Regions from separate parts of the Hoeflea sp. AS16 genome, predicted to be linked through region 1. Evidence: riboswitches for the same ligand, from Rfam matches in the RefSeq annotation. Region 1 holds a riboswitch; the other holds the start of a gene.

Evidence for each region. Region 1 has a riboswitch for S-adenosylmethionine ahead of WNY80_RS15835 (O-succinylhomoserine sulfhydrylase). Riboswitches for the same ligand answer to the same signal wherever they lie in the genome.
Region 2: linked by a shared signal. The riboswitch ahead of metA (homoserine O-succinyltransferase) and the one ahead of WNY80_RS15835 (O-succinylhomoserine sulfhydrylase) in region 1 are both predicted to bind S-adenosylmethionine.

Annotation. Positions count from the first base shown of each region.
Region 1 is NZ_JBBMQQ010000006.1:147,567-153,148, reverse strand. It holds gene WNY80_RS15850 (TrkH family potassium uptake protein) at 1-1,263, opposite strand, end outside; gene apaG (Co2+/Mg2+ efflux protein ApaG) at 1,260-1,652, opposite strand; gene WNY80_RS15840 (CDP-alcohol phosphatidyltransferase family protein) at 1,822-2,445, shown strand; gene WNY80_RS15835 (O-succinylhomoserine sulfhydrylase) at 2,434-3,618, opposite strand; SAM riboswitch at 3,664-3,741, opposite strand; gene WNY80_RS15830 (2'-deoxycytidine 5'-triphosphate deaminase) at 3,822-4,910, shown strand; gene WNY80_RS15825 (ion transporter) at 4,936-5,582, opposite strand, start outside.
Region 2 is NZ_JBBMQQ010000002.1:148,905-154,486, reverse strand. It holds gene WNY80_RS06055 (GNAT family N-acetyltransferase) at 1-418, opposite strand, end outside; gene metA (homoserine O-succinyltransferase) at 423-1,361, opposite strand; SAM riboswitch at 1,420-1,497, opposite strand; gene WNY80_RS06045 (GGDEF domain-containing protein) at 1,601-2,734, opposite strand; gene WNY80_RS06040 (MoxR family ATPase) at 2,858-3,700, opposite strand; gene WNY80_RS06035 (hypothetical protein) at 3,895-4,269, shown strand; gene WNY80_RS06030 (ABC-F family ATP-binding cassette domain-containing protein) at 4,338-5,582, opposite strand, start outside.

The DNA of each region.
Region 1 (5,582 bases):
GGTATCAAGTCCGGTCAGCCGGAGCAGGATCGCCAGCACCACGAAGGAAGCCATGAACAGGAAGAAGAAGCTCATCACCGAGGCGATGACGCGGTCCTGGATCGGCTTTCCGTTGAAGCGCGCGCGAAACACGCCGTTCGGATACATCACCTGCGAGATGTGTTGCCTGACAGCCTCGATCAGCACCTGAAACCGGAAGATCTTGATGCCGCAGGATGTCGAGCCGGCGCAGCCGCCGACAAACATGATGATGAAGAAAAACGCCACCGCGTGCGGGCCCCACAACCCGTAGTCGGTGGAGGCATAGCCTGTTCCGGTGACGATCGACACCACGTTGAAAGCCGAGTGCCGCAGACCTTCGAGCCCGATATGGTTTTCGCTGAAATGCGCCATCATCCAGCCGGCAAGAACCGCGACGCCGAGAAAGCTCATGAATGCCTTGACCTGTTCATCCTTCAGGATCGGCCGGAAGCGTCCCTGCAGCATCTGCACATAGAGGATGAAGGGGATGGAGCCGAGAACCATGAACACGATCGCGATCCACTCGACACCGGGATTGTTGAAGTACCCGATGGAGTTGTCCTTGGTGGAAAAGCCGCCGGTGGCAACCGTCGTCATGGCGTGAATGACCGCATCGTCCGCCGCCATGCCGACGGCCATGTAGGCCACGGCGCAGATTCCGGTCATGGCGATGAACACCAAGGTGATCGAGGTCGAGATCTGCGTGGCGCGCGGCAGGATTTTTTCCGCCGTATCGAAAGCTTCCGCCTTGAACAGCTGCATGCCGCCGATCTGCAGCATCGGCAGCACTGCAATCGCCATCACGATGATCCCCAGCCCGCCAAGCCATTGCAGCAGGCCGCGCCAGAACAGCAGTCCCGGCGGCGCACGATCGAGACCGGTGATCACCGTGCCGCCGGTGGTGGTCAGCCCTGACATCGATTCAAAAAACGCATCGGTATAGCTCGGCACGATCCCCGACCAGTGAAACGGCAGGGCGCCGAAAGCCACCAGCGTAACCCACGACACCACCGTCATCAGCATTGCCTGCCTGGTCGACAATCCTTTCGGGATGCCGCGGTTGGCCGCAAACAGGCCTAGTCCGACCAGCATCGTCATGGTGCCGGCGCTGGCAAAGATCATCCAGTCGTCATTGTCCGCCGCCAGATCGACCAGCGCAGGCAGCAGCATGGCAAACCCGAGCGTTGCCACCAGCAGGCCTGTCACCAGCATGACCGGGCGGAATTCGGAAAAGGCGTTCAATTCAGCGTTCTTGCCATGCCCGGCAGGTCCAGCGAGAAGGCCGGGATCTCGACATCGAACAGCTCGCCGGCGGCCGATTGCATCTGGTAGGTGCCGACCATGACGCCCGATGGCGTGTCCAGCGGACAGCCGGAGGAATATTCGTAGGTGTCTCCGGGGCCGAGCACGGGCTGCTCGCCGACCACGCCCGGGCCTCGGACTTCGTCGACCAGGCCGTTCTCGTCGGTGATCTTCCAGTGACGGCTTTGCAGCTGAACGATCTGGTCGGAATGATTGACGATGACGATCCGGTAACCCCAGACATAGCGTCCGTCCTCGGGGTCCGATTGGTCCTCGAGATAATAGGGCTCCACCGTCACTTCGATATCGCGTGTTAGCGCACGGTACATCTGTCACTCCTTGCGACACTCATTCTACAGTGAGGCCCTTGCGTCAAGCGTTCCGGCGCTGCCAAAGGGCCGGAAATGGCGGTTTGTGTTGACTTGATTGTGATGAAATCTGCCGGTGACGGGGTGGACCTGCCACGCTATCACTTGGGCCACACAGGGAGGCTGCACCATGATGGACGGAACCGCACGCAAGATGATCCAGCCGGGTCTCGATCAGGCCGGAACCTGGCTTGCCGCGCGCGGCGTGAAAGCCGACCATGTGACGATCTTCGCCTGCCTCGTGGGCCTTGCCGCCGCGGGACTGATCGCGCTGGATTTCATGCTCATTGCGCTGGTGCTTGTCATCGTCAGCAGGATCTGTGACGGGCTGGACGGTTCGGTGGCGCGGGCGTCGCAAAGGACCGATTTTGGCGGCTATCTCGATATCACCCTGGACTTCGTGTTCTACGGCGCCGTGCCTCTGGCCTTTGTCATCCATGACCCCGTAGCAAATGCGCTTGCGGGCGCCGCGCTGATCTTCTCGTTCTACGTCAATGGCGCGAGCTTCCTTGCCTATGCCATCGTTGCCGAAAAGCGCGGGCTCAGCACGACATCGCGTGGCGTCAAGTCGATCTACTTCACCACCGGTCTCGCCGAAGCCAGCGAGACCTACATTGTGTTTGGCATCTTCTGCCTTTGGCCGGCCTGGTTTGCGCCGGTTGCCTGGGTATTCGCCGCAATCTGCCTCTACACCGCGCTTTCGCGGATCATGCAGGCGCGGGCCGAGTTCCCCAACCAGCCCTCAGAGGCCTGAGAGCGCGCGGTCGAAGTCCTCGATCAGGTCGTCGACATCCTCGATCCCTGCCGAGAACCGCAGAACACCGGGGCCGATGCCCAGCTCGTCGCGTGTCTCTTCCGAGAGGTTCTTGTGGGTGGTCGTCGCCGGATGCGTGATCAGGCTCTTGGTGTCGCCCAGATTGTTGGAAATCTTGACCACTTCAAGGCCGTTCTGCAGCGAGAACGCAGCCTTCTTGCCGCCCTTGAGGTCGATTGCCACAAGCGTTGACCCGCCCTTCATCTGCCGTGCGCAGATATCGGCCTGCGGATGGTCGGCGCGGCCGGGATAGATCACCCGCGCAACAGCCGGGTGGTCGGCGAGGAAATCGGCGATCCGGCCGGCATTCTCCATCTGCTGACGCACCCTGAGCGGCAGTGTTTCCAGGCCCTTGAGCAGGGTCCAGGCATTGAACGGCGACATTGACGGGCCGGTGTGGCGGTAGAAATCCTGCAGGTGCTCGTCGATCCAGTCCTTGTCCGACAGGATCACCCCGCCCAGGCAGCGGCCCTGGCCGTCAATGTGCTTGGTCGCCGAGTAGGCCACCACGTGCGCGCCCAGTTCCAGCGGCTTTTGCAGCAGCGGCGTGGCGAAGACATTGTCCACCACCAGCTTGGCGCCGATCTGGTTGGCGAGTTTCGCCACGCCAGCGATATCGGTCACTTCAAGCGTCGGATTGGTCGGGCTTTCGAGGAAGAACACCTTGGTGTTGGGCCTGATCGCGGCTTCGAAATTGGCCAGGTCGCGGCCATCGACCAGGGTCGACTCGATGCCGTATTTGGGCAGCAGCGTCTCGACGATCCAGCGGCAGGAACCGAACAGTGCCCGGGCGGAAACCACGTGGTCACCGGCGCGAAGCTGGCACAGGAGAGCCGCCGCGATCGCCGCCATGCCCGATGCCGTGGCGCGGGCTTCTTCCGCGCCTTCCATCAGGCACATGCGCTTTTCGAACATGTCATTCGTCGGGTTGGCGTAGCGGGAATAGATGAAGCCCGGCTCTTCGCCCTTGAACCGCGCTTCCGCGGCTTCGGCGCTGTCATAGACAAAGCCCTGTGTCAGATAAATTGCTTCGGAAGTCTCGCCGAACCCGGAGCGGGTGGTTCCGCCGTGCACGAGCTGGGTGGCGGGGCGGAGTTGGCGGCTGTTTTTCATAATCTTCGTCCAAAACACAAAAAAACCGGCTGCGAAGTCGCCAGCCGGTTTTGCAACCCGACCTTTTAGCGACTTGTTTAACGTGGCTGCAAGCCGGTCGGCCAAATCACCACGGGATAACCTGCCTTTTAATACCTTGCCGCGCTTGCGTCAATCGTCACACCTTGCCATCAAGACATCAGTTGAAATGGAGCGGGTAAAAATTGGGCGCAGGAATTCTCTCTGACCGCGCTATTCAGGCGCTCTTTGATGGCGGGAAGCTCGGCTCCGGCCGTGCGCTGGATGCTGACCAGATCCAGCCGGCGAGCCTTGATCTCCGGCTCGGCGCCCGGGCCTACCGGGTTCGTGCCAGCTTCCTTCCCGGGCCGTCCGCCAGGGTTGAGGACAAGCTCGCACGGCTGAGCATGCACGAGATCGACCTTTCGGCAGGTGCGGTGCTTGAGACCGGCTGTGTCTACATCGTGCCGTTGCTCGAAAACCTGGCGCTTCCGCCGGAGATCTCGGCCTCGGCCAATCCCAAGAGCTCCACCGGCAGGCTTGATATCTTCACCCGGGTGATGACCGATTACGGTCAGGAATTCGACAAGATCGCTCCGGGATACACCGGCCCGCTGTGGTTGGAAGTCAGTCCGCGCACTTTCCCGATTGTCGCACGCACCGGATCGCGGCTGTCGCAGATCCGCTTCCGCCAGGGCCATGCGGTGCTTGGCGAGGATGAACTGTCAGAGCTCCACCGCACCGAAACGCTGGTCGCCTCCGAGACCCCCAATGTGTCGGGCGGCGGCATCGCGCTGTCGATCGATCTGATGGGGCAGGGCGACGATGCCCTCATCGGCTACCGCGGCAAGCACCACACCGCCGTCGTCGATGTCGACAAGCGCGCGGCGCAGGACGTGTATGATTTCTGGGAACCGCTGTACAATCGCGGTTCCGCCGATCTGATCCTCGATCCGGATGAATTCTATATTCTGGTGAGCCGGGAATCCGTGCATGTACCGCCGCTCTATGCGGCCGAAATGACGCCGTTCGATCCGCTGGTCGGTGAATTCCGGGTGCATTACGCAGGCTTTTTCGATCCCGGTTTCGGCCACACCGAAGCCGGTGGCGCCGGGAGCCGTGCCGTACTCGAGGTACGCAGCCACGAGGTGCCGTTCATTCTCGAGCATGGCCAGATCGTTGGCCGGCTGATCTATGAGCGGATGCTGGAGCGCCCGGCGGCCCTTTATGGTTCCGGCCTGGGCTCGAATTATCAGGCGCAGGGCCTGAAACTGTCCAAGCATTTCCGTAGCTGAAAGCCCGAGATTTCCGCGACGCTGATTACGACGGCCGGGCTGTGCCGGTCTGCGCTGCGCGCAGTTCCGCCAGATCCCTGCGGATTGCCTTGAGTTCTTCCAGCATGGCGCTCTGGTCAGATGCCATCGCTTCGCGGTCGGCCGTGGCTTCTGCTTCATGCTCTTCCTGCATCGCCGAGACGATGATGCCGATGAACAGGTTGAGCACGGTAAAGGTGGTGCAGGCGATGAACGGAATGAAGAACGCCCATGCCAGCGGGTAGACCTCCATCACCGGACGGACAATGCCCATCGACCAGCTTTCAAGCGTCATCACCTGGAACAGCGAATAGGCCGAAGCCGGGATCGAGCCGAACCATTCGGGAAAGCTGTCGCCATAGAGCTTGGTCGCCATCACCGAGAAGACGTAGAAGACCAGCGTCAGCAGCAGCATGATCGAGCCCATGCCGGGCAGCGCGCTGACAAGTCCGCCGACAACCCGCTTGAGCGACGGCACGATGCTGATGATCCGCAATACCCTGAGTATGCGCAGCGCCCGGAGCACGGAAAGCCCGCCGGTTGCCGGAACAAGCGCCACGCCGACCACAAGAAGATCGAAGATCCGCCAGGGGTCGCGGAAGAAATCAAGCCGCCAGGCGACAAGCCGCGCGGTCAGTTCCAGCACGAAGACGC
Region 2 (5,582 bases), on a different contig from region 1:
AGAGTTTGCGCGCGGTCGCGTTGAACTCCTGCGTCATCCAGTAGACGCTCGGGCAACCATCGGCATCGGCTTGCGCATAGACCGCCTCGATCAGGGCCCGGCCGAGGCCGGTGCCACGAACCTCCGGCGCCGCGTAAAGATCTTGAAGATAGCAAACCGGCTCGATCTTCCAGCCATGCCGGTGATAGAAATAGTGCACCAGGCCGGCGGGCTTGCCATCCACCAGTGCCAGCAGGCCGCGCGGCTCGTAAAACGATGCTTCGCCAACTGTGTGCGCGCCAACAATCCGCGACAGCGTGGTCTGGTAGACCTCTTCCGGAACCGTGGATTCGTAGAATTCCAGATAGGACGTCCACAGCCGGCGCCATTCGGGTTCATCGGCAGCCACAATCGGCCGGATTTCAACTTTTCCGGTCATCCATTCACTCCCCGGAATCTGCCAATGACCGGTCCTCGCCGATATCTTCCATGTCGAACGGCGTGGTTTGATAAACCTGGTTGATCCAGTTGCCGAACAACAGGAAGGCATGGCTGCGCCATCGGTTCGACGGCTTCTTGTCCGGGTTGTCATCGGGAAAATAGTTCGCCGGCGGCTTGATCGACGTACCCGCCTTCACATCACGGAAATACTCCTCCGCAAGCGTGCCGGAATCATATTCGATGTGGTTGAAGATATAGAGCCGGTTGGCGAATGCCTCGTGCAACAGGCACAAACCGGTCTGTTCGCTTTCCATCAGCACATCGAAATCCGGCGTCAGATCTTCCCGCCGGACTTCCGTCCAGCGCGACACCGACACCTGGAAATCATCCGAGAACCCCATCAGGTAGGGCGATGCAGGATTGAGATTGCGGTGCCGGTAGACTCCGAACGCCTTCTCCTCAAGCGCGCGCTTTGGCACTCTGTGGAAGTGCCATGCCGCGGCCATCGCCCCCCAGCAGACAAAGAAACTGGAATGGACATGCGTCGTCGTCCAGTCGAGGATCTGCTCCATCTCCTGCCAGTAGGTCACGTCCTCGAATGGCAGTGTCTCGATCGGCGCACCGGTGATGATGAAGCCGTCGAACTTGCGGTGCTTCACCTCGTCCCAGGTGTGATAGAAATTGATCAGGTGCTCTTCCGAGGTGTTCTTCGCAACGTGCGAGCCGATCCGCACCAGCGTCAGCTCCACCTGAAGCGGCGAAGCCCCGATCAACCGCGCAATCTGCGTTTCCGTGGCGATCTTGTTGGGCATCAGGTTCAAAAGCCCGATGTGCAACGGACGTATATCCTGCCGCACGGCAATTGATTCATCCATGATTTGCACGCCTTCACGCACAAGCGCGTCGCGGGCGGGAAGACCATCGGGGATACGGATTGGCATGACGCTTTCAGCTCCAACAAAAAAACCGGCCGCGAATACAACGCTACCGGTCCGGTGGGAACGCGCCCCGTCGGCCATTTAGCGAGTTGTTTAACGTGGCTGCAAGCCGGCCGGCCAAATCACCACAAAAACCAATTTAGTGACGTGCGCCTGCAAGGTCAATCTCGTGTCAATGACGCCCGTTCACGGTCCGCCACGGCGGACTTGAATGCATGTCACGAAGCCAGCGACAGCTGCACTCAGGCCAATTTGGCCTGCCCGGTTTTCGCCACCGGCGATGCAATTCCCCGCACCAGATTGCGGCCGTCATTCTTTGCCTGATAGACCGCCGCATCGGCGGCGGACACCGCGGTCCACAGCTCGTCCCCGGCATCGAGCGCGCTGTATCCGAAACTCGCTGTCAGTCTCAGGTGCCCGGTATTGAGGACAATGCGCAACCGTTCCACGGCAGCACGGAGATGGATTGCCTGGAGCCGTGTTGCCTCTTCATCAAGCCCGGCGATCAGAATGCAGAACTCCTCGCCACCGAGCCGGGCACATATCGCCGCATCGGGTGTTTCCCGTTCCAGCAACCGGGCAAACGCCTTCAGTGTCCGATCGCCGACCGCGTGCCCGTGGCTGTCATTGACCCGTTTGAAGTGATCGATATCGCAGATGATCAATCCCGCAGGCAACGGCTCGGAGGCCGTCCGCAGTGCCTGCGCCTTGGCTTCGAATGCCCTGCGGTTGAACAGGCCGGTCAGCGGGTCGGTTTCCGCATGGCGCTGCAATTGCATCACCAGCGCCACGGAGTAGCGGGCAAACAGGGCAAGGCCCAGCATGATGGCAAAGATCGCGTTCTCGGTCTGCATCGACAGGGCAAACTGGGAACTCTTGAAGGAGGCGTGCGTCGACAGATCCAGGTTGGACAATCCGATCCGGGCAATCCGGCTCACCGACATCAGCACCTGGATCAGGAACACCGAGGCCAGCACCACATCGGTCCGGTGGCTTCTGGCCCGCCAGACAAGCTGACAGCAGCTCAGGTACACGATAGCCGTGAACGCGTTGACGGCTATGACCCGCAGCCAGAACAGCGACCCGTGGTAATTGGCATAGAAAACGGCGCCGAGGACGAGCAATGTCGCGATCCCGATGGGAAGCCACGGCGTATCTTTGCCCATCAGCGAAGCCACGCCCCAGACCAACAGGAAATGGCCGCTGAAAAGCGACCCCATGATGACCAGTTGATAAGCCGGCTGCAGGTCGACATCAACCAGCATGACCACGACGAAACCGATCACCGACAAGAGCCATGCGCCGGCCAGCCTGAGTATCGGCAACTGCCTGCGGTCATGCAGGTACAACAGCAGGAACGCACCGGCAGCAGACACGAAGATTGCTGGCCCGAGCCATTCATATGACAGGTTGGCATACGGCAAGTGGGTCGGCCTTTCGCGAGTGTCCGGAGGACCAACGCTATCAGCCAAACCTAGCCAATTAATTACCAGATCTAACTAATTTCCGCGCTGCCGGGCCAAAAACGCCAGCCGCTCGAACAGGTGCACATCCTGCTCGTTTTTCAAAAGCGCCCCGTGCAGTTTCGGCAGCGCATTCTTGGCGTCTCCGCGAAGCGTTTCCGGCTCCACGTCATCAGCCACCAGAAGCCGGATCCAGTCGAGAGCCTCGGATGTCGAAGGCTTCTTTTTCAGCCCCGCCGTCTCGCGGATCTCGTAGAACTGGGCCAGGGCCTCCCTGACCAGGGTCTGCTTGATGCCCGGGTAATGCACATCGACAATGCGTTGCAGCGTCTCCATGTCGGGAAAGCGGATGTAATGGAAGAAACAGCGGCGAAGGAACGCATCGGGCAGTTCCTTCTCGTTGTTCGAGGTGATGATGACAATCGGCCGCTGCTTGGCCCGGATTGTCTCGCCGGTCTCGTAGACATAGAACTCCATCCGGTCGAGTTCCTGCAGCAGGTCGTTCGGGAACTCGATATCCGCCTTGTCGATCTCGTCGATCAGCAGCACCGTTTTCTTCTCGGACGCAAAGGCTTCCCACAGCTTGCCGCGGCGGATGTAGTTGGCCACATCATTGACGCGCTCGTCGCCAAGCTGGCTGTCGCGCAGACGGCTGACGGCATCGTATTCGTAGAGCCCCTGTTGTGCTTTGGTGGTGGATTTCACCGACCATTCGATCAGCTCCAGTCCCAGCGCCTTGGCGATCTGCACGGCAAGTTCCGTCTTGCCGGTGCCGGGCTCGCCCTTGACCAGGAGCGGCCGCTCGAGCCGGATCGCCGCGTTGACCGCAACGGTGAGATCCTTTTCCGCGACATAGGCGGATGTGCCTTCAAACTGCATATTTCCTCCATGCACCACATTTCCGGCGGCTTGGTTCCATACCGTCTTCAACACCACACTCGGGCGCGTGACGCAACCCGTTCGCGAGATCGGCAGTGTGTGCAAAGTCAGCAGTTTGCGCCAGATCAAGGCAACGCCCGCAACGGCGGGACAGGATGATCGTGACCTGCGCATCGCATCAATTGGAGAATGACATGACGCTTTACCACATTCATCTGGTCATGGCCCGCAACAAGGAATTCCCCGATGGCAATGTCCATCGCGGCTATGACATCCATGCACCGCTGGATAAGGACGGTCATCTCGACAAGGAAGCCTGGGAAAAGGATCCGTCATCGGCAACCGTTGTGCGCTTCTGGGATGGTGAACGCTCCGAGTTGGGCTATCTCGTCCATCATCCGAAAGGCGGCTGGGTATTCGACTATGACCCCGCCGACGAAAGTGATGACGAAACCGGTTTCCGGCTCTCCAACCACGTCTTCAAGACCGGGGAATACATCTCGATCCGCGATCACGGTGCGGACGAACTGCATACGTTCGTCATCGCTTCGGTCACAAAGGCCGATTGAAACATCAGCCCCTGCGCTGGTGAATGCATGTTGCGCTCAAGCGGCCTCCGCTGAGCGCAACTTTCTTGTCAGCTGCCCTCGATTTCCTCTCGCAGGATCTCGAGTTCCATCCATTCGCCTTCCATCGCCTCGATCTCGCTCCTGAGCGCATCATGGGTCTTGGCGCGCGCCGCAAACCCGTCCGGGTCCTTGGCAAACAGCGCCGGATCAGCCATTTCCGCCTCGATTTTCGCGAGCTTGGCCTGCGCTTCCTCGATCTTGCCGGGAAGCGACTCCAGCGCAAATTTCTGCTTGTAGGAAAGCTTGCGCGATGAATCCCGGTTGGCCGCCTGGGATTTGGGCGCCGAAGCCGTGTTGCCGGCCTCCTGTGCCGCCCGGGCCTTTTTCTCCCGCGCCTCCGTGCCGCGTTGCGTCAGCATGTCGGAATATCCGCCGGCATAGGCGATCCATCGCCCGTCCGGTTGCGACGGATTCGCCGGCGCCAGGGTCGATGTGACCGTCCGGTCGAGAAAATCACGGTCATGGCTGACCAGGATCACGGTTCCCGGATAGGAGGCGACAACTTCCTGCAGCAGGTCCAGCGTCTCCATGTCGAGATCGTTGGTCGGCTCATCGAGGATCAGCAGGTTGGAAGGCCGCGACAGGATCCGCGCCAGCACCAGCCGCGCCTTCTCGCCGCCCGACAGGTTGCGGATCGGGGTCCGTGCCTGCTCCGGCTGGAACAGGAAATCCTTCATGTAGCCGGTGACATGCTTGGCTTCGCCATTGACGATCAGGCTGTCGCCACGCCCGTCGGTGAGATAATGCGCCAGTGTTTCGTCCGGATTGAGCACTTCGCGGCGCTGGTCCAGAACCGCGATGTCAAGCTTCGATCCGTGCCGGACAAAGCCGGTGTCGGTTTCAAGTTCGCCGATCAGCATTTTCAGAAGCGTCGTCTTGCCCGCGCCGTTGGGGCCGACAATACCGATGCAGTCACCGCGATTGATCCGCATCGAGAAATCGCGCACCACTGCCGGCGCATCGCCATAGCTCTTCGAGATGCCTTCCGCTTCTATCACCAGCTTGCCCGAATCGCGGCTCTCGGCAACCTGTGCATTGATCCGCCCCTGCGGACCCTTGTGACCGCGATGCTCGGCCCGCATGGTCTTGAGATCCGACAGCCGCCGCATGTTGCGCTTGCGCCGTGCCGTCACGCCATAGCGCAGCCAGTGCTCCTCGCGCTCGATCTGCCGCCCGAGCTTGTGCTGCTCCAGCTCTTCGGCTTCCAGTACGGAATCCCGCCAGGCCTCGAAATGCGCAAACCCACGATCAAG